Regions from separate parts of the Leclercia sp. CFBP8987 genome, predicted to be linked through region 3. Evidence: predicted binding sites of a transcription regulator. Region 3 holds the regulator's gene; each other region holds the start of a gene.

The links. The regulator CRP, encoded in region 3, controls carbon source genes, mostly activating them, when cyclic AMP is high. The targets are predictions, from matches to a motif close to ATGTGANNNNNNTCACAT.
Positions count from the first base shown of each region.
Region 1: the regulator CRP is predicted to act here: its motif matches at 4,944-4,961, upstream of SOM40_RS19615 (enolase C-terminal domain-like protein).
Region 2: the regulator CRP is predicted to act here: its motif matches at 4,772-4,789, upstream of SOM40_RS02150 (glycine dehydrogenase).
Region 4: the regulator CRP is predicted to act here: its motif matches at 3,662-3,679, upstream of ldtB (L,D-transpeptidase).

Region 1 is NZ_CM188255.1:4,077,381-4,085,517, reverse strand. Features, by position in the region: gene SOM40_RS19630 (autotransporter family protein) at 1-1,796, opposite strand, end outside; gene SOM40_RS19625 (alpha/beta hydrolase) at 1,985-2,824, shown strand; gene SOM40_RS19620 (GntR family transcriptional regulator) at 2,861-3,580, shown strand; gene SOM40_RS19615 (enolase C-terminal domain-like protein) at 3,568-4,767, opposite strand; gene SOM40_RS19610 (PTS transporter subunit EIIC) at 5,042-6,415, shown strand; rRNA gene SOM40_RS19605 (16S ribosomal RNA) at 6,857-8,137, shown strand, end outside.
Region 2 is NZ_CM188255.1:448,376-456,512, reverse strand. Features, by position in the region: gene SOM40_RS02180 (DgaE family pyridoxal phosphate-dependent ammonia lyase) at 1-1,043, opposite strand, end outside; gene SOM40_RS02175 (amidohydrolase/deacetylase family metallohydrolase) at 1,027-2,160, opposite strand; gene SOM40_RS02170 (DUF4310 family protein) at 2,203-2,844, opposite strand; gene SOM40_RS02165 (DUF4311 domain-containing protein) at 2,858-3,634, opposite strand; gene SOM40_RS02160 (DUF4312 family protein) at 3,657-3,956, opposite strand; gene SOM40_RS02155 (SFCGS family glycine-rich protein) at 3,959-4,321, opposite strand; gene SOM40_RS02150 (glycine dehydrogenase) at 4,333-4,671, opposite strand; gene cybC (cytochrome b562) at 5,188-5,571, opposite strand; gene pmbA (metalloprotease PmbA) at 5,626-6,978, opposite strand; gene yjgA (ribosome biogenesis factor YjgA) at 7,074-7,625, shown strand; gene mpl (UDP-N-acetylmuramate:L-alanyl-gamma-D-glutamyl-meso-diaminopimelate ligase) at 7,732-8,137, opposite strand, start outside.
Region 3 is NZ_CM188255.1:4,438,728-4,446,864, forward strand. Features, by position in the region: gene SOM40_RS21435 (triphosphoribosyl-dephospho-CoA synthase) at 1-3, opposite strand, end outside; gene mdcA (malonate decarboxylase subunit alpha) at 3-1,658, opposite strand; gene SOM40_RS21445 (hydrolase) at 1,886-2,908, shown strand; gene SOM40_RS21450 (YheU family protein) at 2,905-3,123, shown strand; gene SOM40_RS21455 (phosphoribulokinase) at 3,154-4,023, shown strand; gene SOM40_RS21460 (OsmC family protein) at 4,066-4,470, opposite strand; gene crp (cAMP-activated global transcriptional regulator CRP) at 4,780-5,412, shown strand; gene SOM40_RS21470 (YccS/YhfK family putative transporter) at 5,470-7,557, shown strand; gene argD (bifunctional acetylornithine/succinyldiaminopimelate transaminase) at 7,592-8,137, opposite strand, start outside.
Region 4 is NZ_CM188255.1:1,442,484-1,450,620, forward strand. Features, by position in the region: gene SOM40_RS06835 (efflux transporter outer membrane subunit) at 1-847, shown strand, start outside; gene SOM40_RS06840 (aldo/keto reductase) at 946-1,986, shown strand; gene ldtB (L,D-transpeptidase) at 2,644-3,564, opposite strand; gene SOM40_RS06850 (ABC-F family ATPase) at 3,784-5,379, shown strand; gene SOM40_RS06855 (glycoside hydrolase family 31 protein) at 5,482-7,845, opposite strand; gene SOM40_RS06860 (MFS transporter) at 7,863-8,137, opposite strand, start outside.

The DNA of each region.
Region 1 (8,137 bases), 360 kb from region 3:
TAGTGCGCGAGCCCACCCAGCGCCGCCGTGGCGCTCGGGATGGTGGCATAACCCCGTTTGGTCGGCTGAGCAGGTGCAGGTTCTGCTGGCGCAGGCTGCGTCGGCGTTGGCACCGTGACAACCGGGGGGGTGACCTCGGGTTCGGTCACTACCGGCGGCGTGACGTCTGGCGTTGGCTCAGGCTGAGGCTCTACCGGATCGGGGATCACCGGCTCTGCACCCAGGGTTAACACCAGGGCCTTGCTTTCAGCCTCTTCATAGACGCTGCCGTTAACCACACCGCGATAGCCGAAAGCTTTGTACTTCAGCTGGTCGGCGTGGTAGTCGGTCTCTGTGCCTGCGGCATTGATCACCACATAGCGCTGGCCTTCGGCGAACTGGTAAGTGCTGCCGGTACGCAACAGATTAACGCTGGAACCCGCATCGATAGTGGCATTGCCGCTGACGTTGAGGCGGCCATAACCGGTATCGGCAAGCAGGTCGCCGTTAGCAGTTGCCAGATCGGAGACACCGGAAATCAGCGTTGCGGCCGCTTTCTGATGATAATCCCCGGCGATATTGATGCTGTTGTTCACCTGCAGGGAGGCCGCTTCGTTCACCACGGTGCCGTTTGACACAGGCCTTTCATCGCTCATCTGGAGTGACATCAGGCCGTATTCAGGCAGGCTGGTAACGATATTATCGTTCAGCAGCAGCGAGCCGGTGTTGAATACCACGTCGGAGCCCATGATAGTGCCAGTCGCGCCGTCGATGCCGCTCAGCGTGCCCGTGGTAGTGGTGCCGCCATTGATGATTAATCTTGTCGCATTTAAGGCGTAAATATCACCGGCAATATCGCCCGTGTTGGTCAGGATCACGCCATCGCTGTTATTGCTCCCGACCATCAGAGCATAATTACCGCCGGTTAACAGGCCATTGTTAACGATGGAGTCAAGAGGACCATAACTATAGATTGCGACGTAATTTCCGGTAATTTGGCCGTTGTTTTCAATGGAACCAATGGTGCCATAGTTAATGATACCGGCGAAGCTGCCATTAATCTTATTATCATTGACGAGGGTAGTAATGTTGCCCTGGTTAGAGATCCCGGAACGGCCGTAATTATCAGACGTCCCCCCGTCAATCGAACCGGTATTGTGCAACGTGCCAATCGTACCACTGTTAAAAATGGCACCGTTCTGGCCAATGTAGTTGTTATTCTCAGCATCCGTGGCGCCGATAAGGCCCGCATTGATTAAGTTATCAATGGTTCCCTGATTACTGATGCCGAGGGAACCGAGGATCTTGCCATCAGCGGTATTGTTTAGGGTATGAATTGTCCCGGCATTGTTGAGCGTGCCGGTGTTGTAATTACCGCTATAGTAATTATTCGAATTTCCCTTAATGGTGCCGGTGTTGGTTAAGGTATTAACCACTCCCGAAGCGCCCACCGCGAACACGCTGTTAATCTGATTTTCATTAACGCTGGCAATGGTGCCGTTATTATTAAGCTGATCGACTGTTCCATCTATCTGAACAAGATTGTTACTTAAAAATAAAGGCATACCATTCTGGTCGTTAATAACGCCATCATTGGTAAGCGTTGTTACAGTCACCCCCGCATTTACCGCCAGGGCAGAAACTGGCATGCCAGTCACAAATCCATTCTGGGTGATATGCACTAATTCTTTAGCGTCGGCAATCTGCACGTTGCTTGTCGGGGTATCAATAATTAACTCTGGAGATGTGGCGTAGGCCTGGGCGGTCGTTGATGCCACCAGCAGAGAGATCAGCTGGCTAAGACGTTTCTTTTCCATGGTGTACCATCATAACGTTGCGATGTTTATGCAAAATGCAGTTGTGATTTCTTCGGATTAATCCGATATCTTCGGGCGCAGAATATACAATTCGTTGCCGAAAACAATAAGCGATGCTTAATTATTTCCGGTTGAATTCATTTCACATATTTGGTCATGTTGATAATTTGAGTTAAGGCTGGTGCGGTATGAGGATATATCCTCACTTTTTGCAGGGAACCGTATTGATTAGTTTATCTTTATTATTGGTAGGGTGTATTACCGACGATTCGCACCGCGCTGCGCAAAAAATAGCCAGTGAAAGTGGTCTGATCAGTGAGAAATTTGACACAGATCCGTTCCCGATTGTGACATGGCAGCGAATCGCCCCTCCGGTTCATTCCCTGCGGGTCTACATCGAAGGGGATGGCTTTGCCTGGAAGAGCCGCACAGCGCCCTCCGATAATCCGACTCCGCGTAATCCGACCGGTCTGAAGCTGGCTGCGGCGGATAAGCAGGCAAATGTGTTTTACCTTGCCCGACCCTGCCAGTTCATCGGGCCGCCGCTACCGGCCGCCTGCCGCGTAAATGTCTGGACGCAGGATCGTTTCTCACCGGCGGTTATTGATGCAATGAACGAGGCGCTCAGCCAGATGGTGCTGCGCTATCCGGGGGTGAAGATCGATCTGGTTGGCTACTCCGGGGGTGGCAATATCGCCGCGCTGCTGGCGGAACGCCGAGATGATGTGCGCTCCCTGCGCACGGTGGCAGGCAATCTCGATGTTGCGTATGTCAATGCCCTGCATCATGTTACCCCGATGCCCGCAGCCCGCAGCGCTATCGATCGCGCTGCTGCACTGCGTGACCTGCCGCAGATCCATTACAGTGGCGACGCCGACACCACCGTGCCACCCGCTGTCGCCCGACGTTTTCAACAGGCGGTAGGGGAGAGGTGTGTGCGAACGGAGGTGGTTAGCGGGATGGGGCATGGCTCGGACTGGGCGGCAGTCTGGCCGCGATTGCTGGCGCAGGGTATGCCGGACTGCTGAGGGGTGATCAACATTGAATGACTTCAGGACCGAACAATGAAAAAGAAAGAGTTTGTGACTCAGGATCTGCTAAGCAAAATCTATCAGGACACCACGGCGGGGCCACGCAAACTTCCCCCTGAACGGCAACTGGCCGAAGAGTATGGCGTGTCGCGTTTCACTATCCGCCAGGCGCTGGAGAAACTGGTCAGCATTGGCGTGGTGCGGATCGTGCAGGGCTCGGGGATCTGGATCAACGAGCATGCGCGCAATAATCCGCTGATCTACAACTCGATCACCGAGAAGCGATTCGATCAGATGCGCTACCGGATGATTAGCCTGCATAAGAGAAGGCCCGATCGCGCGGCGCAGCAAATTTTTGGTATCGATGAAGAGAGTTTTATCTGGCACTTTTGCCGCCTGCGCTACGTCGATGACCAGCCCGTACAGCTGGAAGTGTCCAGCATGCCGGTTGCCGATTTTCCCGACCTCAATCAGCAGGCGATTGAGCGCTCCATTCAGCAGTACGTATTAAGCAAAGGATTGATCATTTCCCATATGCTGACCACCTATCGGGCAGTCAGCGTCAGCCGTGAGCAGGCGGTAATACTGGGCTGCAAAAAAGGCAGCCCGGCAATGCATATTAATAATCGCGGAATACTGGAGGGGGGCCGGGTTTTTGAGGTGAGCGATATTATCGATATCAACTACACCTGCACCTGGGTCAGCCCCTATAACCGCGATAATTTAGCCTGGCGACAAAATCAGGGCGTATGAATCGTCCCGTCCGGCAGGCGGCTCTGCGTCCACTCGTGTGGGCGATAGGCCACAGGATGCGCCAGAGCCAGCTCTTCATTAAAGCCTGTACCGATGCCGGGCGCGGTCGGGGGATAGATAAACCCGTCCTTCACCTCAGGCGCGCCGGGGAAGACGCCGTCGGTGGTCGTGGAACGCGGAATAAACTCCTGAATGGCCGCATTGTGCAGGTGAATGTTCAGGTGCGTATTCACCGCCACGCCGATGGGCGTCATATCGCCGGGGCCATGCCAGGCGAGACGCACGCCGAAGGCCTGACACAGGTGCGCCAGTTTTAATGCTGGCGTAATGCCGCCGATCTGCGAGATGTGGCAGCGAATAAAGTCGATGCGACGATTGACGATCAGGTCGTGCCATTCAGCTGGATTATTGAAAAGCTCGCCCATCGCCAGCGGCACGCAGCTCTGCTGGCGAACCTGTTCCAGCCAGGCACTTTGCTGTGGCGGCAGAATATCTTCGATAAAGTAGGGCTGGTAGGGCTCAAGTTGTTTTGCCAGCTGCACGGCCTGCTGCGGGAAGAGACGCTCGTGGACATCATGTAAGAAATGGAGTTTCCAGCCATATTTTTCGCGCAGGGCGCGGAACATCTCCACGGTATTCGCCATGTATTCATGCTGATCGAACCAGGCACCCGCGGTCGGGTTTTCCGGGGCATGCAGCGCCGACGGCGTGCCGCCATAAAAACCGAGCTGACAACGGATATGACGATAGCCTTGCGCCACCAGTTTATCGACGGAGGCAAAGAGTTCCTCCAGCGTCTCGCCGCTGGCGTGGCTGTAAGCCGGGATCGCGTCGCGGGATTTTCCACCCAACAATTGGTACAGCGGCATACCGGCCAGCTGCCCTTTAATATCCCACAGGGCCATGTCCACACCGGAAATGGCGTTATTCATCGCCGGACCGTTACGCCAGTAGGCGTTAACGTTCATCATCTGCCATAGATCTTCGATGTTACTGGCATCCCGGCCGATCAGCAGCGGCTTGAGATACTCATCCACCAGAGTTTTAACCGCCAGCGGGCGCTGCTGGAAGGTGGCACAGCCGTGTCCGACGGGGCCATGCTCCGTGGTAACGCGAACGGTCACCAGGTTATGTCGATCCGGGCGGGTAATAAAGCACTCGATATTAGTGATGATCTCAGGCGTCACGAAAAACTCCTTTGCTGCTCTGTGGAAATACGGAATGGGAATATCATCGCCCTAAAAATGTTTACCGGTAAACCGTTTTTTTATTATTTATTTTGGTCAGTTATTTGATTCTATTTTAATTAAAAACCGTACCAATTTTGGTTTGTTAGCTGTTTTGTGGCTCCCTGGGTAGCTAAGTGTGAGCAATATCAACTTTTATTGGTTTGTTTTGTAGTGTGGGTTTATCTATTCTCGTGGCATCAATAAAACAACAACCCTACCGGCAGGAGTCTTTATGGGGACGCAAGAAGCCATCAATAATATTATTCGTCTGGTCGGCGGCCAGGGGAATATTAATAAAGTCTGGCACTGTATGACGCGGCTACGGTTTGATTTAATCGACGATAATAAAGTTGACCAGGCTGCGATCAAAAATCTGCCTGGGGTGCTGGGCGCGCAACTGCAGAGCGATCAGTTTCAGGTGATCATTGGGCCGAAGGTGAACAGCTGGTACGAGCAAATGCTGGATGTGCTCGGCCAGGGCGCTGATAAATCACCGACGGCGACAAAAGGGCGTAAAAGTCTGGTCTCCCTCTTTATGGATACCGTCTCGGGCGTTTTTGGTCCGATTGTCCCGGCCATTGCCGGTGCCGGGATGATAAAAGGATTGCTCGCCGGGCTGATCGCCTTAAAGGTGGTCTCGGCGAAAAGCGATACCGTCATGGTTATCGACCTGATTGCCAGCGGCGTCTTCTACTTCTTGCCGTTCTTCCTCGCTGTGTCGGCGGCGAAGATCTTCAAGACCAATGAGTATCTTGCCGCGGCGGTTGCCGCCTGTCTGATGTATCCCTCCTTAATAGAAGCAGCGAAAGCCCTGGCGACGCATCAGGAAGGGGCGGTCAGTGCCATCTGGTTAATGAATGCGATCCCGGTATCCGTCTTTAACTATTCTTCGAGCGTCATTCCGGTGATCTTCTCGGTACTGGCATTAAGCTATATCCATCGCTGGGTAGACAGCATCATGCCCGATGTCCTGAAAACCGTCTTCACGCCGACGCTCACCCTCTTTATAGGTGCCCTGGCGGCGCTGGTGGTGATCGGCCCGATTGGTATCTGGCTGGGTAAAGGACTCGCCTTCTTTATAGAAGGACTGTTTAGTGTGTCGTCCAGCTTTGCCGGGCTGGTGGTCGGTGCCATCCGACCGGTGGCGATCCTGACCGGGATGCACCATGCGATGACGCCAATCGCCCTGCAGAACTTCAGTGACCGTGGCTACGATATGCTGATGCCGATGATGTTTATGGCCAATATGGCGATTGCGGGGGCGACATTTGCTATCTGGCGTCTGAGTCGGGACCGTCAGGAGAAGACCGTTACGCTGTCGGCAGGCATCTCTGCGCTGCTGGGCATTACCGAACCGGCACTCTTTGGTGTCCTGACGCGCTACAAGAAAGCTTTTATCGCCGCCACGGTGGCCAGCTCGCTGGCTTCAGCCTTTATTGCTTTCTTCGGCGTGCGTCTTTATGGCTACATTCTGTCGAGCATCTTCAGTTTGCCTGCTTATATAGGCCCGTATTTTGTCTTTGCTCTGGCGGGAGTAGCGATATCGCTGGTACTTTCCTTTACGTTAACCACCATCCTGGTAGGAAAAGAGCAAGCTGCAGAGTGATTTTGACCCCGTCTTAGAGGGCGTGCTGCAGAGAATATCAGTCAGTTTGTGGATAACTCTGTGGGCAAATGCGTATAAGACGGGGTTTTGCTGGGGAATGCAGCAGTCAGTCATTTTTCTGTCATTTAAGGGTTGCGGCCCCGGGAGAACTCCCTATAATGCGCCTCCATCGACACGGAACAACGGCAAACAAGCCGCCGGGTCAGCAGAGAAAAGCGTGAAATTATTGCTTGACTCTGAAAGAGGAAGGCGTAATATACGCCACCTCGCAACGGTGAGCGAAAGCCGCGTTGCACTGCTCTTTAACAATTTATCAGACAATCTGTGTGGGCACTCAAAGTGACATGGATTCTTAATGTCTTCGGACACTAAATGAATACCAAAGTCTCTGAGTGAACATACGTAATTCATTACGAAGTTTAATTCACGAGCATCAAACTTAAATTGAAGAGTTTGATCATGGCTCAGATTGAACGCTGGCGGCAGGCCTAACACATGCAAGTCGAACGGTAGCACAGAGAGCTTGCTCTCGGGTGACGAGTGGCGGACGGGTGAGTAATGTCTGGGAAACTGCCTGATGGAGGGGGATAACTACTGGAAACGGTAGCTAATACCGCATAACGTCGCAAGACCAAAGAGGGGGACCTTCGGGCCTCTTGCCATCAGATGTGCCCAGATGGGATTAGCTAGTAGGTGGGGTAATGGCTCACCTAGGCGACGATCCCTAGCTGGTCTGAGAGGATGACCAGCCACACTGGAACTGAGACACGGTCCAGACTCCTACGGGAGGCAGCAGTGGGGAATATTGCACAATGGGCGCAAGCCTGATGCAGCCATGCCGCGTGTATGAAGAAGGCCTTCGGGTTGTAAAGTACTTTCAGCGAGGAGGAAGGTGTTGAGGTTAATAACCTCAGCAATTGACGTTACTCGCAGAAGAAGCACCGGCTAACTCCGTGCCAGCAGCCGCGGTAATACGGAGGGTGCAAGCGTTAATCGGAATTACTGGGCGTAAAGCGCACGCAGGCGGTCTGTCAAGTCGGATGTGAAATCCCCGGGCTCAACCTGGGAACTGCATTCGAAACTGGCAGGCTAGAGTCTTGTAGAGGGGGGTAGAATTCCAGGTGTAGCGGTGAAATGCGTAGAGATCTGGAGGAATACCGGTGGCGAAGGCGGCCCCCTGGACAAAGACTGACGCTCAGGTGCGAAAGCGTGGGGAGCAAACAGGATTAGATACCCTGGTAGTCCACGCCGTAAACGATGTCGACTTGGAGGTTGTTCCCTTGAGGAGTGGCTTCCGGAGCTAACGCGTTAAGTCGACCGCCTGGGGAGTACGGCCGCAAGGTTAAAACTCAAATGAATTGACGGGGGCCCGCACAAGCGGTGGAGCATGTGGTTTAATTCGATGCAACGCGAAGAACCTTACCTACTCTTGACATCCAGAGAACTTAGCAGAGATGCTTTGGTGCCTTCGGGAACTCTGAGACAGGTGCTGCATGGCTGTCGTCAGCTCGTGTTGTGAAATGTTGGGTTAAGTCCCGCAACGAGCGCAACCCTTATCCTTTGTTGCCAGCGGTTAGGCCGGGAACTCAAAGGAGACTGCCAGTGATAAACTGGAGGAAGGTGGGGATGACGTCAAGTCATCATGGCCCTTACGAGTAGGGCTACACACGTGCTACAATGGCGCATACAAAGAGAAGCGACCTCGCGAGAGCAAGCGGACCT
Region 2 (8,137 bases), 890 kb from region 3:
CGCACGTCGGCTTCGATGATCCCTTCGTTAGCCTTGTAGCCGCGGAAGTAGATGGCGTATTCGCCCTGCTTCAGTTTCGCGACCAGATCTGCGGTGCCGACGCCGGTGGTGGCTTCGTCGAACTTGATCTCGGTGCGGGCGATGTCACGCCCGGCGCTGTCCCACACCACGCGGGCGGTCACGCCGTTGAGGGTATTCAGGGCATCGATAAACGGCGTCATCTTCGCCACCATCTCGTCGCCGCTCTCTTTGGTCGCCGTCAGGTAGTGTTCAATGGCGCAGGTCAGGCCCAGAATGCCCTCTTTACCTACCTTCATGGCGCGGCCAATGCCCGCCGTCTGGCGTTTGACCCACTCAACGTACTGAGTTCGGCCGATCACCAGGCCGCTGGTTGGCCCTTCGATGGCCTTCGCGCCGCTGTAGATCACCAGGTCCGCGCCGGAACGGTAGTAAGCGTGCAGATCTTCTTCCGCCGCCGCATCGACGATCAGCGGCAGATCGTGTTTACGGGCTACTACTGCCGCCTGCTCGACGCTGAGCATGCTCTTCTGCACGCAGTGGTGGGATTTGATATAGAGGATTGCCGCAGTGCGCGGAGTGATCGCCGCCGCCAGCTGATCGGCGGAGCATTCGTTGGCGTAACCGGCTTCCACCAGCTTGCCGCCGCCCAGCGCCACCATGGTGCCGACCGGGGCGCCAAAGTTGACGTTGTGGCCTTTCGGCAGAACGATCTCGTTGTTCTCAATCGGGGTGATGTGCAGGTTCTCCAGCAGCCAGTCGCTCTCTTTGACCAGGACCGCCGCCACCGACTGGGCGATGCCCGCCGAGGCGCAAGAGACGACGGTCGCCCCTTCCACATCCAACAACTTCGCGATGTACTCACCGGTTTTGTTGACCAGATCCTTCATCTCGAAGTACTGGTTCATACCCTCCATGGCCGCCTGCACCACTTCCGGGCGCGGGGTGGAGACGCCGAGCGCGGTCATGCGCCCGGAGGTGTTAATGACCTGTTTTAAATTGTATTTCTCAAAAATTGAAGGCATGTTCCGTGCTCCCTTGTTCGGTCATGTAGCCCTTGCCCGCGCGGATCGCGGCAAGCGGCACCAGAATGTGTTCAGCCTGCAGGCTGTCGTTTTCGGCATCCGTCAGCACGGTTGGCTGGCGTTTAATGGTGAACAGCGTCAGGTCGGCGTCGAGGCCTGGCTGAATGCGGCCTTTATGGGCCAGGCGCAGGCCGTCGGCGGCGTTGGCGGTCACGCACTCAATCACCTGCGGCAGCGACATGCCAATGGCGAGGAATTTCGACATCACGCTGGCCAGCGAGCCCACCGGGCCGTTGATGCGGTTGCGACAGTAGATATCCGAGCTGATGGTGTGCGGCAGAATGCCCAGCGCGATGGCGCGTTTCGCCACCTCAAAGCTGAAGCTCGCCGTGCCGTGGCCGACATCCAGACGCACGCCGCGTTTCAGGGCGTTGGTGACAGAGGCACGCAGCTCGCCGGACGGGGTCAGAATGCGGTTCGGTTTGCCGTTGTAGCAGTGGGTAATGATGTCCCCGGAGCTCAGCAGGTCGGCAATCTCATCAAGGTTCGGCGGGTTGTTGCCGATGTGCACCATCAGCGGCAGATCGCCGTTCTCTTTCTGGATGGTTTTGGCGCGCTCCAGCGGCGTAATGCCGTTCTCACCGACCACGCTGCTGCTCATGCGCGCTTTCAGGCCGACGATAAAATTCGGGTGGCGTTTCACCGCCTGCTTCACCGCGCTGGCGTCGATATTGGCCATATTGGCCAGTTCGTTCTGGGCAATCAGCCCCACGCGGGAGATGTTCAGCAGGGCAAAGACCTCGGTGGCGGCTTTACGGGTGATTTCATAGAAATCGTCCACGTCGTCCGCCCCGGTACTGCCCGCGTCCACCACCGAGGTGACGCCGGTGGCAATGCCCACGCTGTCCGGCTCATCATGGTAAATCGGGGAGTTCGGGTAGCAGTGGACGTGGGAGTCAATCCAGCCTGCGCTGACCCAGGTGTCACCGTTCAGCTCAACGGTATGATGGGCGGGATCGGTGATGTCGCCCACCGCTGCGATCTTCCCGTCCTGAATGGCGATATCGGTCAGGGTATCGTCGGTAAGGCGCGCACGGCGCAGGAGTAAATCAAACATGGGGTTCTCCTGATAAGGCGGGCGCCTGAGCGCCCGCGGGTATTAAAGGGCGACCGGGAACAGCCAGCCCAACAGCATCGCGCCGAGGATGGCGCCACCGGTAATCGGCTTCTGCCAGATGTAGAACAGCAGAGCACCTAACAGGGAACCGATGCCGATGGGGATCGACGCGGTCATGGCGCTGAGGATAATCAACGGCCCGAGGAAGCGGCCGGAGGCGTTACCGGCCCCCATCATCACATCCGCCCCGTAGGTGGAGTTGCTCTGGTTGATGGTGAACTTACGCGCCAGGATGATGATGTAACCAATCGCCAGGCCAATCACCAGGCCGGTTACCAGCGAGGCAAGGAAGTTGGTCACCGGGAACATAATCCCTGCTCCCAGCAGCAGCGCCGGAACACCTAAGCCGACGCCAGTCTGGATCGCCCCGCCGATATCAAGGATCCCTACCAGGGAGCCTTCGATAATACGGGCGAACAGGAAGCTGGCGCCGAAGGCGGCAACCGCGCCGTAGGCACCGGTATCGATGCCCGCTTTCAGCATCGCCACGAAGGCCACTTCGTTAAAGGCACCGATGCCGTAGAGGTAGTACATGTGCGTCCCGGCGAACACGCCGGAGGAGAGCAGGCCAACGAAGATCGGGAACGACCAGTCGGCATACCAAAAACCTTTATTCTGTTCCATTTAGAGGCTCCTGTTACTTGCCGCTGAGCGAGTTGTGGATCATGTCGAGCCAGTTCGGCACGGTCAGATGGAAGGATTCAATCATCTTCATGTCGAAGCCGCGGAAGAAACCACTCAGCACGAACAGCAATACGATGGCGACCATCATCACTTTGGTGACGTGGTTCCAGCCGCTCTCTTCCACACCTTTTCCGATCAGGATCCCCAGCACCAGGCCCGGTACGGCGTTACCCATGATCAGCTGCGCCGCGCCGCCAAAGACGGTGGCCCAGAAGCCCGATTTTTTACCCGCGTCGATAGCCGCCAGCCAGAAGATCACCGGCATCACGGTGTTCACCAGCAGGTTTGCGGCCGGTACCAGCACCTTCACGGCGGTGACCTGCAGAGCTGCAGGAACGGACGAGGCGGTAAGGTTCAGGAAGGTGACGACCATCATGCCGATCACGCCGCAGGCAATCGCCATTTTGCGGGGATCGTGCAGCGTCTCGCCGACGTTACGGTTTTTGATCATCAGTGCCGCGGCACCCCAGTTCGGGATGATGCGGTGGTCAACGTCCTGGGTGAAGGAACCCGCCGCAACCGACGAGGCCCAGGCGTTGAAGAAGAAGCCTAACCCAAAGGAGAAGTGAGAGGCCGGATCCCCTTCACAGGAGTTCAGCTCCCCCAACGTACGAAATGCGCCCATACCCTGAGTGGTAGGCGCATGGAACATGCGTGCAGCCCCGGCGCCCACGCCGACGCCAACCAGGCCGCCGATGATGAGCGATTTTATTAAAATTATCAGGAACATTAGTCTGCCCTATTAGTAAGAATCAGCGTTGCGTGACAAAGTCCACCTGGTCCAGATTGATGGCAGTCACGTTGACGGTCACATCCAGCTCCACGCTGTAGGTGCGTCTCTCCCGGCGCAAAAAGAAGAACAGAAACGCCTCTTTACGCACCGCTTCTTGCGCCTGAACAACCTGCACATCCTGTGGCTCAATACGCAGTAAGATATGCGGCGATGCTTTCATCACCGCGGCCTGAACGTGGTTCAGCGCGTCGGCAAAGGCGCGCGCTTTGGCGTCACCCTTGCCTTTCACTCTCACCGTGGTGGTGAACTGTTCTTTCATGCTTATGCGCCGTGCTTCTTCTGCCACGCCTGTACCAGACGCTCGCCCAGCTCTTCTTTATCCATAAAGCCAAAACCGAGCACGTTGCAGCCTTCGTTGATGGCGGTGACGCCCTCTTCCACGGAACGCATGCCGTACTTCGCTTTGTAGCCATATTTGGTCTGAGCGGTGATCGCCCCCGCGCCGCCGCTGCCGCAGAAGGAGATGCCGAAGGTGGCGTTTTCCGCCTTCATCACGTCACCCAGCTTCATGTCTGCCGCCACGCCTGGCACAACCACGGCGCGACCACCCGCTTTTTCAACGCCTGCTGCAACCTTCTGACCTTTACCCAGGCGATCGCCGATAACGACTGTAATTTGTTCCATAGTGTTGCTCCTTAAAGGTTGTCTTTTGCGACTTCAAAGTGAACGGAGAGCAGCCAGGCTTCTTCATCAGGAAGGTTGCCAAACTGCGCCACGACTTCGCGGGCAAGCCGCATTGATTCAGGTGAAATTTCGTCGAACAGGTCAGCCTCAACCTCTGGCAGCGGCTCACCGGTCACCGACCGGTGCGCCATCGCGCGAACGTGGGAGGTGAGCATCTGCTCCTGAACGGCATTGGGGATAATGTGGTGATGACTAAGCAGAGTGAACGTCTGCTTGAGCATGGTGTCGGCGAGCTGTTCAGTTTGCGCCGCCTGGTCTCCAGTGTCGTTTATTACCGTTCCGTTAATCACTCGTCTTACCCCGTTATTGGCTCTGGGATAAAACTAACGCCGGGGGTTAATTGTTTGTAGCGAGTTCCTTTCCACTTCGAAGTGGAAAGGAACCCGGCGCCAGTGATCTGTGCCACATAATTGCACTGAATGATGATAATTCGCTGGGTTTACGTGATGAATATCACGCTCCTGAGCGGGTAAAGCGGCGTTGTGGAAGTGAAAAAGTTTACGAGCAGACTCGTAGAAATGTGAGCTGGATAAGGTTTTCTTATGCGGATTGGGTAGAGTGGCCGTGGGTGCTTGAGACTGACCGTCTCATGCATGGGACGGGAAGTGGAAAGCCCCGCCTGACTAAAAATCAGGGCGGGGGCTCGAAACGACACGTCACACCGTGGAGTTCGCTACCTCGCCCGCTTTAAAAGCAAGGAGGCATCCATGAAACGCAGAGATCCCAGTATCAGGGTTTTGATGATCATTTCTTTGACAATAATCATCTTCCGCAACACGGGAGAGGACGTAAGGCTCAGGCACCCATTAGCGGTATTTTTTGTGATAAGTATTACGCGTGGTGACAAACCCATCGGCTGCCGCCTGTGCTTCTTTGACTTTGCCTTCGTTGGCCAGCTTCAGCGCGCCGTCAATCTGCCCCACCAGGGTCTCCAGACCGTGACGGAAATCTTTCATCTCCGCGCTGTTTTCCGCTTTGCCTTCCAGCTTCGGCGGGGTCTCTTTTTGCGCATCCACCGCAGCAGTACGCATTTTGGTCAGGGCGTCTTTCATTTCCGCCGCATTGTCCGTTTTCTGCACCACCTTCAGATTTTCGCTGAGGGTGTCCATGTTGTCTTCCAGGTCAGCCAGGACCGACGTACTCATTACCAGCGTTGAAGCTGCGACGATTGCTAACAGATGTTTACGCATTGCTCACTTCCTTTTTTATTATTAAAAAAAAGCGCACCGGAGTGCGCTTGAGTATTACTGGCCGGCGATCTTCATCTCCGGTAACAACACCGATCCACACTGTATATTACTGCGGGTTTCAATATCGTTGCCCACCGTCACGATATTGCGCCACATATCCTTTAAGTTGCCGGCGATGGTAATTTCGCTCACCGGATACTGAATTTCACCGTTTTCTACCCAGAAGCCGGACGCCCCGCGCGAGTAGTCGCCGGTCACGCCGCTAACGCCCTGGCCCATCAACTCGGTTACCACCAGCCCGGTGCCCATCTCTTTCAGCATCTGCTCAAAGCTCAGGCCACGACCCGGGATCCGCCAGTTGTGGATGCCGCCCGCATGGCCGGTGCTTTGCAGCCCCAGTTTGCGTGCGGAGTAGCTGGTCAGCAGCCACTGGGTCAGGATGCCGTCTTTAATGATATCGCGACGCTCCGTGCGCACGCCTTCGCTGTCGAACGGCGTAGACGCCAGCCCTTTCAGCAGGTGCGGGTGCTCTTCAATGGTCAGCCATTCTGGCAGAATTTGCGTACCCAGCGCGTCGAGCAGGAAGGTCGATTTACGGTACACCGCGCCACCCGCGATCGCCCCGACCAGATGCCCGAACAGCCCGGTCGCCACTTCATTGGCGAAGATCACCGGTGCTTTCATGGTAGACAGTTTTCGTGGAGCGAGGCGGGACAATGTGCGTTTTGCGCACTCCATCCCAACCCACTCTGGCGACTGAAGATCGCCCAGCGCGCGGCCAATGGTGTAGGCGTAATCACGCTCCATGTCGCCGTTCTCTTCAGCGATGACGCAGCTGGAAAGCGAGTGGCGGGTGGAGCTGTAGCCCTGCAGCATGCCGTGGCTGTTGCCAAACACCTTGATGCCGTAGTGGCTGTTAAAGCTGCCGCCTTCGGTGTTGGTAATGCGCTTATCGGCATTCAGGGAGGCCTGTTCTGCACGCGCGGCGAAATCAATGGCTTCATCAGGGGTCACTTCTGCCGGGTGGAACAGATCCAGATCCGGGGCTTCAAAGGCCAGTAATTCTCTGTCTGCCACGCCCGCATAAGGGTCCGGGGAGGTGTAGCTGGCGATATCCAGCGCCGCCTGCACGGTACGCGCAATAGCGTCCGGGCTGAGGTCGGTGGAGGAGGCGCTGCCTTTACGGTTCTGGTGATAAACAGTAATCCCTAACGCGCCATCACTATTAAATTCAACGTTTTCCACTTCGCCATAGCGGGTGCTGACGCTCAGACCGGTGGTTTTACTGACGGCGACTTCTGCCCCGTCGGATTTCGCTGACGCCAGCTCCAGGGCCATGGAGACGGCCTCTTCCAGTGCTTTACGCTGTGCTGCAACTTGTGAGATCACTTTCATCGTAAATGCCATAATGTAAGGTGTAGTTAGCTGAAGTCTATCAGAGAACCGTTTCTCAGTACGCGCCTAAACTGGTAAGATTAGCCTCTTTTTTTAAGGAGCCTGACATGACTAAGCAGCCCGAAGACTGGCTCGACGACGTTCCCGGTGATGACATCGAAGACGAAGATGATGAGATCATCTGGGTCAGTAAAAGTGAAATTAAACGCGACGCCGAAGAGTTAAAACAGCTTGGTGCGGAAATGGTAGAGCTGGGTAAGAACGCGCTGGATAAAATCCCGCTCGATCCGGATCTGCGTGCCGCCATCGAACTGGCACAGCGCATCAAGAAAGAGGGCCGTCGCCGCCAGCTTCAGTTGATTGGTAAAATGTTGCGTCAGCGCGACGTAGAGCCTATCCGCCAGGCGCTGGATAAGCTGAAAAACCGCCATAACCAGCAGGTTGCCCTGTTCCATAAGCTGGAGCAGATCCGCGATCGTCTTATTGATAATGGCGATGATGCCCTGGCGGAGGTGCTGAACCTGTGGCCGGACGCCGACCGCCAGCAGCTGCGAACGCTTGCCCGTAACGCCAAGAAAGAGAAAGAAGGGAATAAGCCGCCGAAATCTGCGCGTCTGATCTTCCAGTATCTGCGCGAACTGGCGGAAGCCGAAAGTTAATCCTCGTGCATGCTGTTCGCCGGATGGCGGCGTAAACGCCTTATCCGGCCTACAAATGCGCACGAACTGTAGGCCCGGTAAGCGTTAGCGCCACCGGGCTTTTTTATTACTCTGCTACTTCTGCTTTCTTCGCCAGACCGTCCAGCAGCTTCTGATGGATCCCACCAAACCCGCCGTTGCTCATCACCAGAATGTGATCCCCCGGCTGAGCGGCTTTCACCACCATATCCGCCAGCACATCGACATCCGCACTCCAGTGCGCAGGCTGAATACAGGCGTCCGCGACTTCTGCGACCTGCCATGGAATGTGCTGCGGCTGCAGGAGGAAGACCTCATCCGCACGGCCTAACGACGGGGCGAGATCGTCTTTGCAGATGCCCATCTTCATGGTGTTGGAGCGGGGTTCCAGCACCGCCAGAATGCGTGCCGTGCCGCCCACTTTGCCGCGCAGAGCCGCCAGCGTCGCGAGGATCGCCGTCGGGTGATGGGCAAAATCGTCATACACCGTCACG
Region 3 (8,137 bases):
CATTACCAGCTCCGGAATTTCGCAGGTGGGTTGTACAGACCGCCCGACCATTCCACCAGGTCAGACACGCTGCCAGCCGCCAGCAGAGAGCGGGTCGCGTCAGTGCGGCGAATCCCCATGTCTTCCGGGTAGACCACTTTGCCACTCTGGCGCAGCTCGGCGACGCGTTTGGCGTCCACACCCAGACCGATATCGGTGATCCCTGCTACCGCAGCGACCATGGCCCGACGTTCCTCAAGATCTTTGGCCCGGTAGAGGTAAGCAATCCCCTCTTCCGTCAGCACGTGAGTGACGTCATCCCCGTAAATCATGACCGGGGCCAGCGGCATACCGGAGGCTTTCGCCACCTCCACAGCGTCGAGTTTTTCCACGAAGGTCGGTTTCACGCCCGCCTGGAAGGTTTCGACCATCTGCACCACCAGCTTTTTACCGCGCTGCATCGGATCGGGTTCAGTGATCATGTTCAGCCAGGCCGGGGTGGCATGACGACGACCGTGCGGGTCGTGGCCCATATTTGGCGCCCCACCGAAGCCGGAAAGACGACCGCGGGTCACGGTTGAGGAGTTGGCATAGCCATCAACCTGCAGCGTAGAACCGATAAACATATCCACCGCGTACTGGCCTGCCAGCTGGCAGAAGGCGCGGTTAGAGCGCATGGAGCCGTCGGCGCCGGTAAAGAAGATGTCAGGACGGGCACGAATGTACTCTTCCATCCCCAGCTCACCGCCGAAGCAGTGCACGCTCTCGACCCAGCCGCTTTCAATTGCCGGGATCAGCGTCGGATGCGGGTTCAGCGTCCAGTGTTTACAGATTTTGCCTTTCAGGCCGAGCTGTTCACCGTAGGTCGGCAGCAGCAGTTCAATGGCGGCGGTGTTGAAGCCGATACCATGGTTCAGGGACTGAACCTGGTGTTCCGCATAGATGCCTTTGATGGCCATCATCGCCATCAGGATGTGTTCCTGTTTGATCAGGCGTGGGTCACGGGTGAACAGCGGTTCGATGAAGAACGGCTTATCGGCCACGACCACGAAATCAATCCAGGAGCCAGGGATATCCACGCGCGGCAGATCGCACTCATCGTCCACCAGCTCGTTGACCTGAGCGATAACGATACCGTCGTGGAAGGCGGCGGCTTCGACCAGCGCCGGGGTATCCTCGGTGCTGGCACCGGTATAGAGGTTACCTTTACGGTCCGCTTTAAAACCGGCAATCAGCGCCACGTTTGGCGACAGATCAACATACAGGCGGGAATAGAGTTCGATGTAGGTGTGGATGGCACCAATTTCCAGTTGCCCGTCTTCCAGCAGCTGCGAAATACGCAGGCTCTGGGTACCTGAGAATGAGAAGTCGAGTTTGCGGGCGATACCCTTCTCAAAAATATCCAGGTGCTCGCTGCGACCGACGCTCGGCATAATCATATGCAGATCGTGAACAATTTGCGGGTTCACTTCGGCCAGAGAACGGGAAAGAAAATCTGCCTGTTTCTGGTTATTCCCTTCCAGTACGACTTTGTCGCCTGGGGCGATCAGTTTTTCCAGCATGGCGACAAGGTCGCCTGTTGGCAGTACTTTGCCCTGCACCGGGACGGAAGCCAGGCGGCGCGCTTTTTCAGTGCGACGCGTGTTCCAGTTCCGGGCTGGCATTTGCCCTGATAACATTGTTAACCTCCTGATTCAGCTCATCTTTAGATTTGCTTAACGTTGAGTTAAGTGTGCCCCCTGGCGATAAAGTCATCAATTAAGCGTAGAGAGGAATCATTAGCATGAGAGTAATAATCAAGGTAAATATTTGTGATCGGGATCAGTTCATGTTTCGGAAAACTAGGCTAAACGGGGTACAATTCGGAAGGTATCGTAAATAACAGACAATAATTAGCATCACCTTTATGACCCAAATCATCCCCTCAGACTTCAACATTGCAGCCGACGAAAGCGCGGAATTTGTCCCCATGCGGGGCGTGTCGAACCGACACCTGCAGACCATGCTGCCGCGTCTCATCCGCCGTAAAGTGCTTTTTACCCCCGTCTGGCAGCGCCTTGACCTGCCGGATGATGACTTCGTTGATTTAGCCTGGAGCGAAGATCCGCAGCAGGCCCGGCACAAACCCCGACTGGTGGTCTTCCATGGTCTGGAGGGCAGCCTGCACAGCCCCTATGCGCACGGCCTGATTCAGGCGGCAAAAGCGCGCGGCTGGCTGGGCGTGGTGATGCACTTCAGAGGGTGCAGCGGCGAACCCAATCGCCAGAAACGCATCTATCACTCCGGTGAAACTGAAGATGGCACCTGGTTCCTGCGCTGGCTGGCAGAGACTCACGGCCCGGCCCCTACGGCGGCAGTGGGCTATTCGCTGGGTGGAAACATGCTCGCCTGCCTGCTGGCAAAAGAGGGCGATACCATCCCGCTGGATGCCGCCGCCATCGTCTCTGCCCCGTTCATGCTGGAGCACTGCAGCTATCATATGGATAAGGGCTTCTCGCGAATCTATCAGCGTTATCTGCTTAACTTGCTCAAAGCCAATGCGGCACGCAAACTTAAAGCTTACCCGGATACGCTCCCGGTCAGTCTGCGACAGCTGAAGAAAGTGCGCCGCCTGCGCGAATTTGACGATCTGATCACCGCCAAAATTCACGGTTTTGCCGATGCGATTGACTACTATCGCCAGTGCAGCGCCATGCCGGTGCTGAGCAACATCACCAAACCGGTACTGATTATTCATGCTAAAGACGATCCCTTTATGGATCATCACTCGATACCCGCGCAGGAATTTTTGCCCGCTAACGTACAGTATCAGCTGACCGAACACGGCGGACACGTGGGCTTTGTCGGTGGCACGCTGCGCCGCCCGCAGATGTGGCTGGAAACGCGTATCCCGGACTGGCTGACCACATACCTGGAACCGATAAGATGATTATTCCCTGGCAAGATCTGGCTCCCGAAACGCTGGATAATCTGATTGAAAGCTTTGTGTTACGCGAAGGCACCGATTATGGTGAACAGGAGCTTTCGCTTGAGCAGAAGGTCGCCGACGTCAGGCGCCAGCTGCAAAGCGGTGAGGTGCTGGTGGTATGGTCTGAGCTGCACGAAACCGTCAACATCATGCCTCGCAATCAATTTCGCGGTTAACCGCGACCTCTTTCCATTCAGGGAGTTGCTATGTCCGCCAGACATCCGGTTATTGCCGTTACAGGGTCGAGTGGTGCGGGTACCACTACCACCAGCCTCGCCTTTCGTAAGATCTTCTCGCAGCTGCATCTGCGTGCTGCGGAAGTAGAAGGCGACAGCTTTCACCGCTTCACCCGCCCTGAGATGGACATGGCCATCCGCAAGGCCCGCGATCTCGGCAAACACATCAGCTACTTTGGCCCGGATGCCAACGACTTCGGCCTGCTGGAGCAAACCTTCGCCGAATACGGGCGAAGCGGCACCGGCCAGGCACGCAAATACCTGCACACCTATGACGAAGCGGTCCCCTGGAACCAGGTGCCGGGCACCTTCACCCCCTGGCAGCCGCTGCCGGAACCGACCGACGTGCTGTTTTATGAAGGCCTGCATGGCGGAGTGGTGACGCCGCATCACGACGTGGCGCGCCATGTCGACCTGCTGGTGGGCGTGGTACCGATCGTCAATCTGGAGTGGATCCAGAAGCTGACGCGGGATACCAGCGAACGCGGTCACTCCCGCGAGGCGGTGATGGACTCGGTGGTGCGCTCGATGGAGGATTACATTAACTTCCTGACGCCACAGTTTTCCCGCACCCATATTAACTTCCAGCGCGTCCCGACCGTGGACACTTCTAACCCCTTTGCCGCAAAAGGCATCCCGTCCCTTGACGAGAGCTTCGTGGTGATCCACTTCCGCAATCTGGACAATATTGACTACCCCTGGCTGCTGGCGATGCTGCAGGGTTCATTTATTTCGCACATCAATACGCTGGTGGTGCCGGGCGGGAAGATGGGGCTGGCGATGGAGTTGATCATGATGCCGCTGGTGCAGCGGTTGATGGAAGGCAAGAAGATCGACTGAGGTTTTGTTGCCCGGTAAGCGCAGCGCCACCGGGCAAGGCGCTTAGGCCTCGATCACTTCATACGAATGCGTAATGTTGACCGCTTTCTCCAGCATCAGCGCCACGGAGCAGTACTTCTCCGCAGAGAGATCCACCGCGCGGGATACCGCCGCATCTTTCAGCGCTTTGCCGGTGACCACGAAGTGCAGGTTGATATGGGTGAACAGGCGCGGCGCCTCTTCACGGCGCTCTGAGGTCAGCTTCACTTCACAGTCGGTCACATCGTGACGCCCTTTTTGCAGGATCGACACCACGTCGATGGCGCTGCATCCGCCTGCCGCCATCAGGACTACTTCCATCGGGCTTGGCGCTTTATCACCGGAGTTGCCATCCATCAAAATCTGGTGCCCGGAAGCGGACTCACCAAGGAACGTTAACCCTTCTACCCATTTCACACGTGCTTGCATTTGTATTAACTCCAGGAGTGCATTTTTGCTGACAGATTACGCGTCAGTAACAATTCTGACAACGGAAGTCGACCTGCATCAAGCTGAAGCGAGACACCAGGAGACACGCGGCAAAAGCTATGCTAAAACAGTCGGGATGCTACAGTAATACATTGACGTTGCACATGTATGCAGAGGACATCACACATTCCAGGCTGCTAATTATTGTGCCAGCCAGACCCCAGGCAGGGGAAAGAATTCGATTGCAACCCCAGAGTACAGGTACATAGCCAGACTCTGGAGACAGCTTATAACAGAGGATAACAGCGCATGGTGCTTGGCAAACCGCAAACAGACCCGACTCTCGAATGGTTCTTGTCTCATTGCCATATTCATAAGTACCCATCGAAGAGCACGCTGATTCACCAGGGTGAAAAAGCGGAAACGTTGTATTACATCGTCAAAGGCTCAGTGGCAGTGCTGATCAAAGATGAAGAAGGCAAAGAGATGATCCTCTCTTACCTGAATCAGGGAGATTTCATCGGCGAGCTGGGCCTGTTTGAAGAAGGTCAGGAGCGTAGCGCCTGGGTGCGTGCGAAGACCGCGTGTGAAGTGGCTGAGATCTCCTATAAGAAGTTCCGCCAGCTGATCCAGGTTAACCCGGATATCCTGATGCGCCTCTCCTCGCAGATGGCTCGCCGTCTGCAGGTCACGTCCGAGAAAGTGGGTAACCTCGCCTTCCTCGACGTAACGGGCCGTATCGCTCAGACCCTGCTGAACCTGGCGAAACAGCCAGACGCCATGACCCACCCGGACGGTATGCAAATTAAAATTACCCGTCAGGAAATTGGTCAGATCGTCGGATGTTCGCGTGAGACAGTCGGTCGTATTCTGAAAATGCTGGAAGATCAAAACCTGATTTCCGCCCACGGTAAAACCATCGTGGTTTACGGAACACGTTAATTCCGCTCAAACGGCGTGGCATCGCAGGATGCCACGCCGTTTTTGTCTCTAGCATCCATGTGGCGCAGGCTCATTTATCACCCGGAAGTTAACTACGCACTGCGGCAAACCCTGGTGTTGTGTCTCCCCGTGGCTGTGGGTTTGATTTTCGGTCATCTGCAACAGGGACTCCTCTTTTCTCTGGTTCCAGCCTGCTGCAACATCGCTGGCCTGGACACACCGCATAAACGCTTTTTTAAACGTCTGACTATTGGCGGCTGCCTGTTTGCCGGATGTAGCCTGGCCGTCCAGCTGTTGCTGGCGCGGGATATTCCACTGCCGCTCATTCTGACGGTACTGGCAATGACCTTAGGCGTCACGGCAGAAATCAGCGCTCTCCATGCGCGACTCCTGCCCGCCTCGCTGATTGCGGCCATCTTTACCCTGAGTCTTGCCGGGAACATGCCGGTCTGGGAACCGCTGCTCCTCTATACGCTGGGCACCCTCTGGTACGGGCTGTTTAACTGGTTCTGGTTCTGGATGTGGCGCGAACAGCCGCTGCGCGAGTCGCTGAGCATGCTCTATCAACAGCTGGCGGATTACTGCGAAGCGAAATATACCCTGCTGACCCAGCACACTGACCCTGAGAAATCGTTGCCACCGCTGCTGGCCCGCCAGCAGAAGGTAGTGGATCTGATCAGCCTCTGTTACCAGCAGCTGCATATGCTGGCGGCCAACAGAAATCACGAATACAAACGCCTGCTGCGCACCTTCCAGGTGGGGCTGGATCTGCAGGAGCATATCTCCGTCAGTCTGCACCACCCGAAGGAGGTGCAAAAGCTGGTGGAGCGCAGTCACGCCGAAGCGGTGATCCGCTGGAACGCACAGACCGTGGCGGCCCGCCTGCGGGTGCTGGCTGATGACATCCTCTATCATCGCTACCCCACTCGCTTTAGCATGGACAAACCGCTCGGCGCGCTGGAAAAAATCGCCCGTCAGCACCCGGATAACCCGGTGGGACAGTTCTGCGCCTGGCACTTCAGCCGTATCGCCCGGGTGCTGCGCACCCAGCGTCCGCTCTACCCGCGCGACCTGATGGCCGACAAGCAGAAACGCCTGCCGCTGATCCCCGCCCTGAAAAGCTATCTGTCGCTGAAGTCTGCCGCCCTCCGTAATGCGGCGCGTATCAGCGTGATGCTGAGTATCGCCAGCCTGATGGGCATAGCGCTGCACCTGCCGAAACCTTACTGGATCTTAATGACCGTCCTGCTGGTAACGCAAAACGGCTACAGCGCGACGCGGGTGCGTATTTTCCACCGGGCGGCCGGCACCATGGTGGGGCTGATCATCGCCGGTGTCACCCTGCACTTCCACGTTCCGGAAGGCTATACCCTCGCCGGGATGCTGGTGATCACTCTGGTAAGTTACCTGTTTATTCGTAAGAACTACGGCTGGGCGACGGTGGGCTTTACGGTCACGGCGGTATATACCCTGCAACTGCTGACCCTGAACGGTGAGCAATTTATTATCGCCCGGCTGGCCGATACCCTGATTGGCTGTCTGATTGCCTTCGGCGGCATGGTCTGGCTGTGGCCGCAGTGGCAGAGCGGGCTGCTGCGGCAGAATGCCCACGACGCGCTGGAGGCCGATCAGGAGGCCATCCGCCTGATCCTCAGCGACGATCCGCAGCCGACGCCGCTGGCCTGGCAGCGCATGAAGGTCAACCAGGCGCACAACGCCCTGTTCAACTCGCTCAACCAGGCGATGCAGGAGCCGGGCTTCAATTCGGCGTATCTGGCGGATATGAAACTGTGGGTAACGCACAGCCAGTTTATCGTCGAGCATATCAACGCGATGACGACCCTGGCGCGGGAGCATACGATGCTGACGCCAGACCTGGCGCAGCGTTATCTGCAGTCGTGTGAAATTGCGCTTCAGCGCTGTCAGCAGCGTCTGGAGTATGATTCGCCGGGTGAAAGCGGCGATGAGAATATCCTGGAAGCTCCCGAAACCCTGACCTACGGGCCTATGAGCACCCTGGAGCAGCATCTGCAGCGCATCCTGGGGCATCTGAATACCATGCACACCATTTCGTCAGTGGCGTGGCGACAGCGTCCGCATCATGGGATCTGGTTGATCCGGCGTTTGAAACGGACGCCGTATTAGCTTTTGTGCCCGGCGGCGCTACGCTTGCACGGGCCTACGCCTGAACCACGCGCTTCACCGCGGCGGCAAAACGGCTCATCCCTTCGTCGATATCCTCGCTCTCCACCAGCAGCGACGGCGCAAAGCGCATCACATCCGGCCCGGCATTGAGCACCATCGCCCCTTCGCTGGCGGCGGCGTAGAGGAAATCGCGCGCCCGGCCTTTGTATTGCGGCTTCAGCTCGGCACCAATCAGCAGCCCCATGCCGCGAATATCACTGAAGAGATCGTACTGAGCATCGATCTGCTGAAGGTGCTTCACAAACTGCTCCCGCTTCGTGTTAACGCCGCTCAGCACTTCCGGGGTGTTGATAATATCGAACGCTGCCTCAGCCACCGCGCACGCCAGCGGGTTACCGCCGTAGGTGGAGCCGTGAGAGCCCACGTGGAACGCCGAAGCAATATCCTGAGTGGTCAGCACCGCGCTGACCGGGAAACCGCCGCCGAGCGCTTTAGCGCTGGTCAGGATATCCGGGGTCACGCCGTAGTGCATGTAGGCAAACAGATCCCCGGTACGCCCCATGCCGCTCTGCACTTCATC
Region 4 (8,137 bases), 1.9 Mb from region 3:
GACCGACAGCCGCCAGCGCGGCGGGCTGTCACCGCAGATGGACGTGGAGAACGCCCGCGCCCAGCTCGGCAACCTTGAGGCGCAGCTTCCGCAGTATGAAGCCCAGGCCCGGCAGGCGATGAACGGCCTGGCGATCCTGCTGGGCAAACCGCCGGGGGCGCTGGACGGCGAGCTGCAGGCCAGCAAACCGCTGCCCGCGCTGCCGGAGATTGTCCCCACCGGTATTCCCTCCACGCTTGCGCGGCGACGTCCGGACGTGCGTGAAGCCGAGGCGAACCTGCATGCGGCCACCGCGCAGATCGGCGTGTCGGTGGCGCAGCTGTTCCCCAGCGTCTCGCTCAGCGGCCAGTTTGGCCTGCGTAACAGCGAAGCCAGCTGGCTCACCGACTGGAGCAGCCACTTCTACAGCGTCGGGCCGCAGGTCTCCATCCCCATCTTCCAGGGCGGACGGCTGGTCTCCAGCGTGAAGGTCGCCCGGGCGCAGCAGGGTGCCGCGGTGCTGGAGTATCGTCAAACGGTGCTCACCGCGCTGGGGGATGTGGAAAATGCGCTGGTCAGCTACCGCACCGACCAGAAGCGGGAAGCGGGATTGAACAAAACGATCGATGCGCTGCAAAACGCCTTCGATCTGGCAAGCAGCAGCTATCGCCAGGGGATCGCCACCTTTATCGACGTGCTGGATGCCCAGCGCCAGCTGGCGCAGGCGCAGCAGCAGCGGGAGCAGGCCCGGGTACAGAGCGCCCTGGATCTGGTGGCGCTCTATAAAGCCCTCGGCGGGGGCTGGGAGCCGTATCAGCAGGTCCAGCTGCCGGACTACGCCGTCTTTGGCGACGCCCCGCGCGGATAAGTTCAGAGGATTGGGCAAGAAACGGGCAGGAACCGCACATTCGCCGTCGGCGTGAGCCGGGTATAACTATCGGGTACTCAACACACGAGGAGCGTCAAATGCGATATCAAAAACTGGGTAATACCGGCCTGTTTGTTTCTGAGCTCTGCCTCGGGACCATGACCTTCGGCGGCGAAGGCGGGATGTGGGGCAAGATAGGCCAGCTCCAGCAGCAGGAGGCCGAGCAGCTGGTGGGTCGTGCGCTGGACGCGGGGATCAATTTTATCGATACCGCCAACGTCTATTCAGAAGGGCGCTCGGAAGCCATCACCGGCCAGGCGCTGAAAAACCTGAAGATCCCGCGTGAAAACGTGGTGGTAGCAACCAAAGTCTTTGGCGAGACGGGCACCGCCGGGGTTAACTCCCGCGGCAATTCGCGTCATCACATCATCAGCAGCGTGAAAGAGAGCCTGCAGCGCATGCAGCTGGACTATATCGATCTCTATCAGCTGCACGGTTTTGACCCGGCCACCCCGATTGAAGAGACGCTCTATGCCCTGGATAACCTCGTCCAGCACGGACATGTGCGCTACGTCGGCGTCTCCAACTGGGCGGCCTGGCAGATTATGAAAGCGCTGGGGATCTCCGAGCGGCTGGGGCTGGCCCGTTTTGCCTCCCTGCAGGCTTACTACACCATCGCAGGCCGCGATCTTGAGCGCGAGCTGGTGCCGATGTTGCAAAGCGAGAAGGTGGGGTTAATGGTCTGGAGCCCGCTGGCAGGCGGGCTGCTGAGCGGCAAATATGACCGCGACGGTCAGGTGCAGGGCGGTGGCCGCCGCCAGGAATTTGACTTCCCGCCGGTGGATAAAGCGCGGGCGTTTGACTGCGTGGACGTGATGCGCCACATTGCCGACAGCAAAGGGGTATCGGTCGCGCAGATTGCCCTCGCCTGGCTGCTCCACCAGCCGGTGGTCAGCAGTGTGATTGTGGGGGCAAAACGGGTGGATCAGCTGGACGACAATATCGCCGCGACGGCGATTCATCTCAGCGACGAGGAGCTGAAACAGCTGGATGCGGTGAGCGCGCTGCCGCGAGAATATCCAGGCTGGATGCTGGAGCGGCAGGGGGAATATCGCCATAACCAGCTGGCGCAGCAGTAATCTTTTATTGTTTTCTGATTGAGTTCGGTGGCGTGTTCCGTTCACCTTATGTCCACCAGAATATGACATTCCAGAACCTGTGAACGTGAAAGGGGGCCACCGCGGCCCCCTTTTCAATCCCCGCGGCCCGCAACGAAATCGGTGCTTCGCACTGCGCTCACCTCACGACCTGCTGCCTGCGGTCGGCTCAACTCGACGTCCTGTCTCGCTTCGCCTCTGGCCGCCATCCATGGCGTCCAGCCCTGGTCATCCGGTCTCCGGTTCGCCGATTTCAGCGGGACTCAACACCTGTGCCACATGCAGAAATTGTTAAAAAACTCTTTTAAGATTTTTTCAAACAGCTGTAAAGGTGGAAGGGGCGGGAGTCCGGCTGAAAATCGCCGAAGCGTTTCCTGTAGGCCGGGGCGAGGCGCATGGATGCGCCGAGAGGGCGTGACCTACATGGATGTAGGATCACGCCCGACCCGAAAGCCGAAAGGAATAAGCTGAGGGAACCGCGAAGCGGCGATTTTCTTTGCCGGGAGCCGGGATTGTTAAGGGGGCGGCGGTAGCCCCCTTAACACGTTCACCGCAGCTGGGTATGCATAATGCAGAGATGCTGTAGTGAACGGAACAATTCCACTGCTATGACAGAATTGTTCTCTTACGATCGGTCGATCAGTTCAGACGAACCGGCATCCCGGAACGGTTGTTGATCGCTTGCTCAACGATGGTCGCATCCACGTCCTGCTGGCCGGTGATGGCCTGCACGTTGCTGGTCAGGGTGACCGGCACGGTGACGTTGTTGTTGATCTGCTCTTCGCTGGTGGACAGCGGGTTATGCACTTCGAGGTAACGGCTGCCATCCGGCTCGGTAGTTGCTTTTACCGGCTCGTTGATGAACTGCACGCGGGTGCCTACCGGCACGTTCTCGAACAGGAATTTGATATCGTCGTTACGCAGACGCACACAGCCGTGGCTCACGCGCAGGCCGATACCGAAGTTGGCGTTGGTGCCGTGGATCGCATACAGACGACCAATGTACAGCGCGTACAGACCCATCGGGTTATCCGGGCCAGCAGGAACAACGGCTGGCAGCGGCTCGCCCGCGGCAATGTACTCGGCGTGCATTTTGGCAGTCGGCGTCCAGGTTGGGCCGGCTTTCTTACGCTCAACTTTGGTGGTCCAGTTCATCGGGGTATCTTTCCCCAACTGGCCGATACCGATTGGCAGCACGATCACCGTGTTGGTGCCTTTCGGGTAATAGTACAGACGCATTTCGGCGCTGTTGATGACGATGCCTTCATGCACGGTGTCCGGCAGGATCAGCTGCTGAGGAATATTCAGCACGGTACCACCCTTCGGCAGGTACGGATCGACGCCTGGGTTGGCTTCCATCATGTTGGACAGACCCAGCTGATATTCAGCTGCGAAATATTCCAGCGGCTGGGTGTTACCCTCTTCAATGGTCACAACCTGGTTCTGACCCACCAGACGGCTACCGTCGGTTGGCAGTGGATAGGTGACAGCAGAAGCGGTCTTGCAAAACCCTACTACGGCAAACGCCGCCGCGAAAAGCGAAGTTAATTTCATATTCATGGTGTGCGAGGTATCTGTGCCACTTGGCAGGTTGTTTAAAAGTCTGAACGGTTTAGGGAGCGCATTATATGTGCATTCCTGACCGCATGGAATTCGGATGTGTACTAAATCACACTTTTTTCCGTTTCGTTAAAGTTTAGCGTTATGTTGTTACACGGGATCTCATTTCGGAATTGTGGCATAATGCCGGGTTTATCACACTTCTCGCAGGAATCTCCCGTGTTAGTTACCAGCAACGTCACTATGCAGTTTGGCAGTAAGCCGCTGTTCGAAAACATTTCCGTCAAATTTGGCGGCGGCAACCGTTACGGCCTCATTGGTGCCAACGGTAGCGGAAAATCCACCTTCATGAAGATCCTCGGCGGCGATTTAGAGCCGACGCTGGGCAACGTTTCTCTCGATCCGAACGAGCGCATCGGTAAGCTGCGTCAGGATCAGTTCGCCTTTGAAACGTTCACCGTTCTTGACACGGTGATCATGGGCCACGGTGAGCTGTGGGAAGTGAAGCAGGAGCGCGACCGCATCTATGCCCTTGCCGAAATGAGCGAAGAAGACGGCTATAAAGTGGCCGACCTCGAAGTGCTGTACGGCGAAATGGATGGCTACTCTGCGGAGTCCCGTGCCGGTGAGCTGCTGCTGGGCGTGGGCATTCCGGTTGAACAGCATTACGGTCTGATGAGCGAAGTCGCACCCGGCTGGAAACTGCGTGTTCTGCTGGCGCAGGCGCTGTTCTCTAACCCGGACATCCTGCTGCTCGACGAACCGACGAACAACCTGGACATCGACACCATTCGCTGGCTGGAGCAGACGCTGAACGAGCGTAACAGCACCATGATCATCATCTCGCACGACCGTCACTTCCTGAACATGGTCTGCACCCACATGGCGGATCTGGACTACGGCGAGCTGCGCGTCTATGCGGGTAACTACGACGAGTACATGACCGCTGCGACCCAGGCGCGTGAGCGTCTGCTGGCCGATAACGCCAAGAAAAAGGCGCAGATTGCTGACCTGCAATCCTTCGTCAGCCGCTTCAGCGCCAACGCCTCCAAATCGCGTCAGGCCACCTCCCGTGCTCGCCAGATCGACAAAATTAAGCTGGATGAAGTTAAAGCCTCCAGCCGTCAGAACCCGTTCATCCGCTTCGAGCAGGACAAGAAACTGTTCCGTAATGCCTTAGCCGTCGAAGAGCTGACAAAAGGTTTCGACAACGGCCCGCTGTTCAAAAACTTCAATCTGCTGCTGGAAGTGGGCGAGAAGATCGCCATTCTGGGTGCCAACGGCGTGGGTAAAACCACCATGCTGAAGACCCTGGTGGGTGAACTGGCTCCGGATAACGGGACCGTGAAATGGTCCGAGAATGCGCAGATTGGTTATTACGCCCAGGATCACGCCGAAGATTTCGACAACGATCTGACCGTCTTCGACTGGATGAGCCAGTGGAAGTCTGAAGGTGATGACGAGCAGGTGGTACGTAGCTTCCTTGGCCGTCTGCTGTTCAGCCAGGACGACATCAAAAAGCCGGCGAAGGTGCTTTCCGGTGGTGAGAAGGGGCGTATGCTCTTCGGCAAGCTGATGATGCAGAAACCGAACATTCTGGTGATGGATGAACCAACCAACCACCTGGACATGGAATCGATCGAATCGCTGAACATGGCGCTGGAGATGTATCAGGGCACCCTGATCTTCGTCTCTCACGACCGTGAGTTTGTCAGCTCCCTGGCGACCCGCGTGATTGAAATTACGCCAGAGCGCGTGGTGGACTTCAGCGGTAACTATGAAGATTACCTGCGCAGCAAAGGTATCGACGGTTAAAATAAACCCCTCACCCTAACCCTCTCCCCACAGGGGAGAGGGGACTGCCCGGTGCGGTTTTCACCCTCGCCCCTATGGGGAGAGGGCCGGGGTGAGGGGCAATTACACCACCCACTCACTCCCTTCCACACCGTTCACCCGCAGCTTACGTTTTTCTTCCGCCGGTAACGACAGCTTCAGCGCCTTCCACGCCGGACGATAATCCCCACGCCCGTTGACCTTCAGGTTGATGGTTGCCCCATCGCACACCATCTCCCACTCCACCCACAGCGCATTGCCGTTCTGATAACCCCAGCTCTCGCCGTCATCTTCAAACAGCAGACCCGAGGTCGCACCCACGCCTTTCACCGGGAACAGCTTCAGCTCGCGGGTATCATCTTTTTCGGCTGACACATGCGTGATGCGTTCGCTGAGGGGAAGACCGGCACCGGCACGCACCAGCAGGGGCAGTTTTTCCAGCGGAGCATCACGGACGATCCACTGCCCGCCGGAGAACCACTCCTGGGTGTAAAAATCGTACCAGCCGGTTTCGTTATCCGGCAGCCAGACACGGCGCTCACGCTGCCCGGCGTCGACGACGCTGGCCACCAGCAGGTCGCGGCCCAGCAGGAAGTCATCGCACTCTTCGAAGGTCTGCGCATCGTGCTCATGGTCGAGGAAGGTTGGACGCAGCATCGGCTCGTCATCGGCATGGGCCTGCCAGAGCAGGGTGTAGAGATAGGGCAGCAAACGATAGCGCAGCTCAATGGCACCGCGAATGGCCGGCGTTACCCCCGGATACATCCACGGCTCGTTAACGGTGGCATCATCATTCCACGAGTGAATGGTAAAGCGCGGATGCATCACCCCGTTCTGCACCCAGCGGACAAACAGCTCGGCGTCCGGTTTATCGCCGGAGAAGCCGCCGACGTCGTGGCCGACGTTATAGAGCCCGGAGAGGCTCATCCCCAGCCCCATGCGGGTGTTGTAGCGCAGGGTCGCCCAGTTGGTGCGGTTATCCCCGCTCCAGGTCTGGACGTAGCGCTGCATCCCGGCGCAGCCGGAACGGGAGATCAGATACGGACGTTTTTCCGGCGCAAAGCGCTGCTGCGCTTCCAGCGAAGCCCGCATCATCAGCAGCGGCATCACCGGACGAATATGTTTGATGGCGATTTCATTGCCAAAGCCGTGGCAGCGCGCTTCCCCATCCCACACCTCAAACTCGTTGTTGTCGTTCCAGGTGGAGTCGATCCCCATCTCCAGCAGCTGGGTGGTCACCCCTTCCTGCCACCACTGCACCGTCTGCGGGTTGGTAAAGTCGAGGTGTGAACCTTCGTCATCCCAGAAGCTGGAGCGTTCCGGTGCGTCGGTTTCTGAATCGCGAATGAACAAGCCGCGCTCCGCCACCTCGTTATAGCGCGGATGATCCTGCAGCAGGCACGGCTTGATGTTGGCTGCCAGCTTCAGGCCCGCATCGTGGAACGCCTGGCTCATCACCTTCGGCTGCGGCACTTTGTCGTAGTTCCAGTTGAAGACGTAGCGCTTGCCGTTGATCGAGGTGTAGCCCGACGAGAGCTGGAACGAGTCGCACGGAATGGCGTGCTCTTCGCACAGGCGGAAAAAGTTCATCAGCTGGTTCTGGGCGTCCGGTGCGTCGGTGTAATGCATGGTCGAGCCGCTATAACCCAGGCTCCATTTCGGCCCGAACAGGGTTTTGCCGGTCAGACGGACAAAGGCTTTGGTGACCTCCAGCGCCCGTTTGCCGGTGAAAATGTAGTAATCGATATCACCCGCTTCCGCCTGCCAGCGACGGTAGGCGGTGTGATAGTTGTCGATTTCGTTACCCAGATCCAGCCAGCAGCTGCTGAGGTTGTCGTAAAACAGGCCGTAGCTCACATCATCCCGGCGGGTGAGGGTGAACGGAATATGCTTGTACAGCGGATCGGTGCTGGCCGCGTTATAGCCCATCGCATCCAGGTTACGCATCTCATAGCGCTTGCCGTTGCGCTGTAAATCACCCGCTTTCTCACCCAGACCGTAGAAACGTTCGTCCTGACGACGGCTCAGGTAGTGCGCCACCCCGTCGCCGTGGGCGTTCAGCAGATAGGCGCTGGTAGGACGGTCATTTACCAGCGGCTGCCACTCACCTGCCTCGTCGCGGTAGTGCCACTCCAGCCACAGCGGCTGATGCACGGTGACGCGCAGCTGTTCGGTGGCCACGGTCAGTACATCGTCCTGTTGCGTCAGCGTCCAGGTCGGGCAGCTAAAGCCGCTGAGATCGTCCCGACGGCGGCCTTCCCAGGGCACATCCCGCTCCGGGGCAATGCTCCAGGTCCGATCCAGGGTCAGTGCCCCCTGGCGCTTAATCAACACCCGGAACAGGTTCTCTTCCAGCACATACAGGCACAGGCGATGCTGGTTATCGACCAGCAGTTCCAGATGGTTCGCTGACTGTTTATCTACGGTCCAGTTTTTCAGGGTTTTCATATGCAATACATCCACTATCAGGCGCGCTTAGCGCGACGTTCAGCAATAAATGCCACCAGGAAAACAGCGCCAATCAGGTCGAAGAACCCCATGGCAATAAAGAGCGGGTTGAAGCCGATTTTGTCGGCGGTGACACCAATCAACAGGGAGAAGAGGAAGCTGGCGATCCACGCCGCCGAGCCGCGCATGCCGTTGACGGTGGCCATCTGGCCCTTGTCGAAGGACTCCACCACCAGGGCGCTGAGCATGCAGGAGATGATCTGATGTCCAAAGCCGCCGATGGAGATCAGGG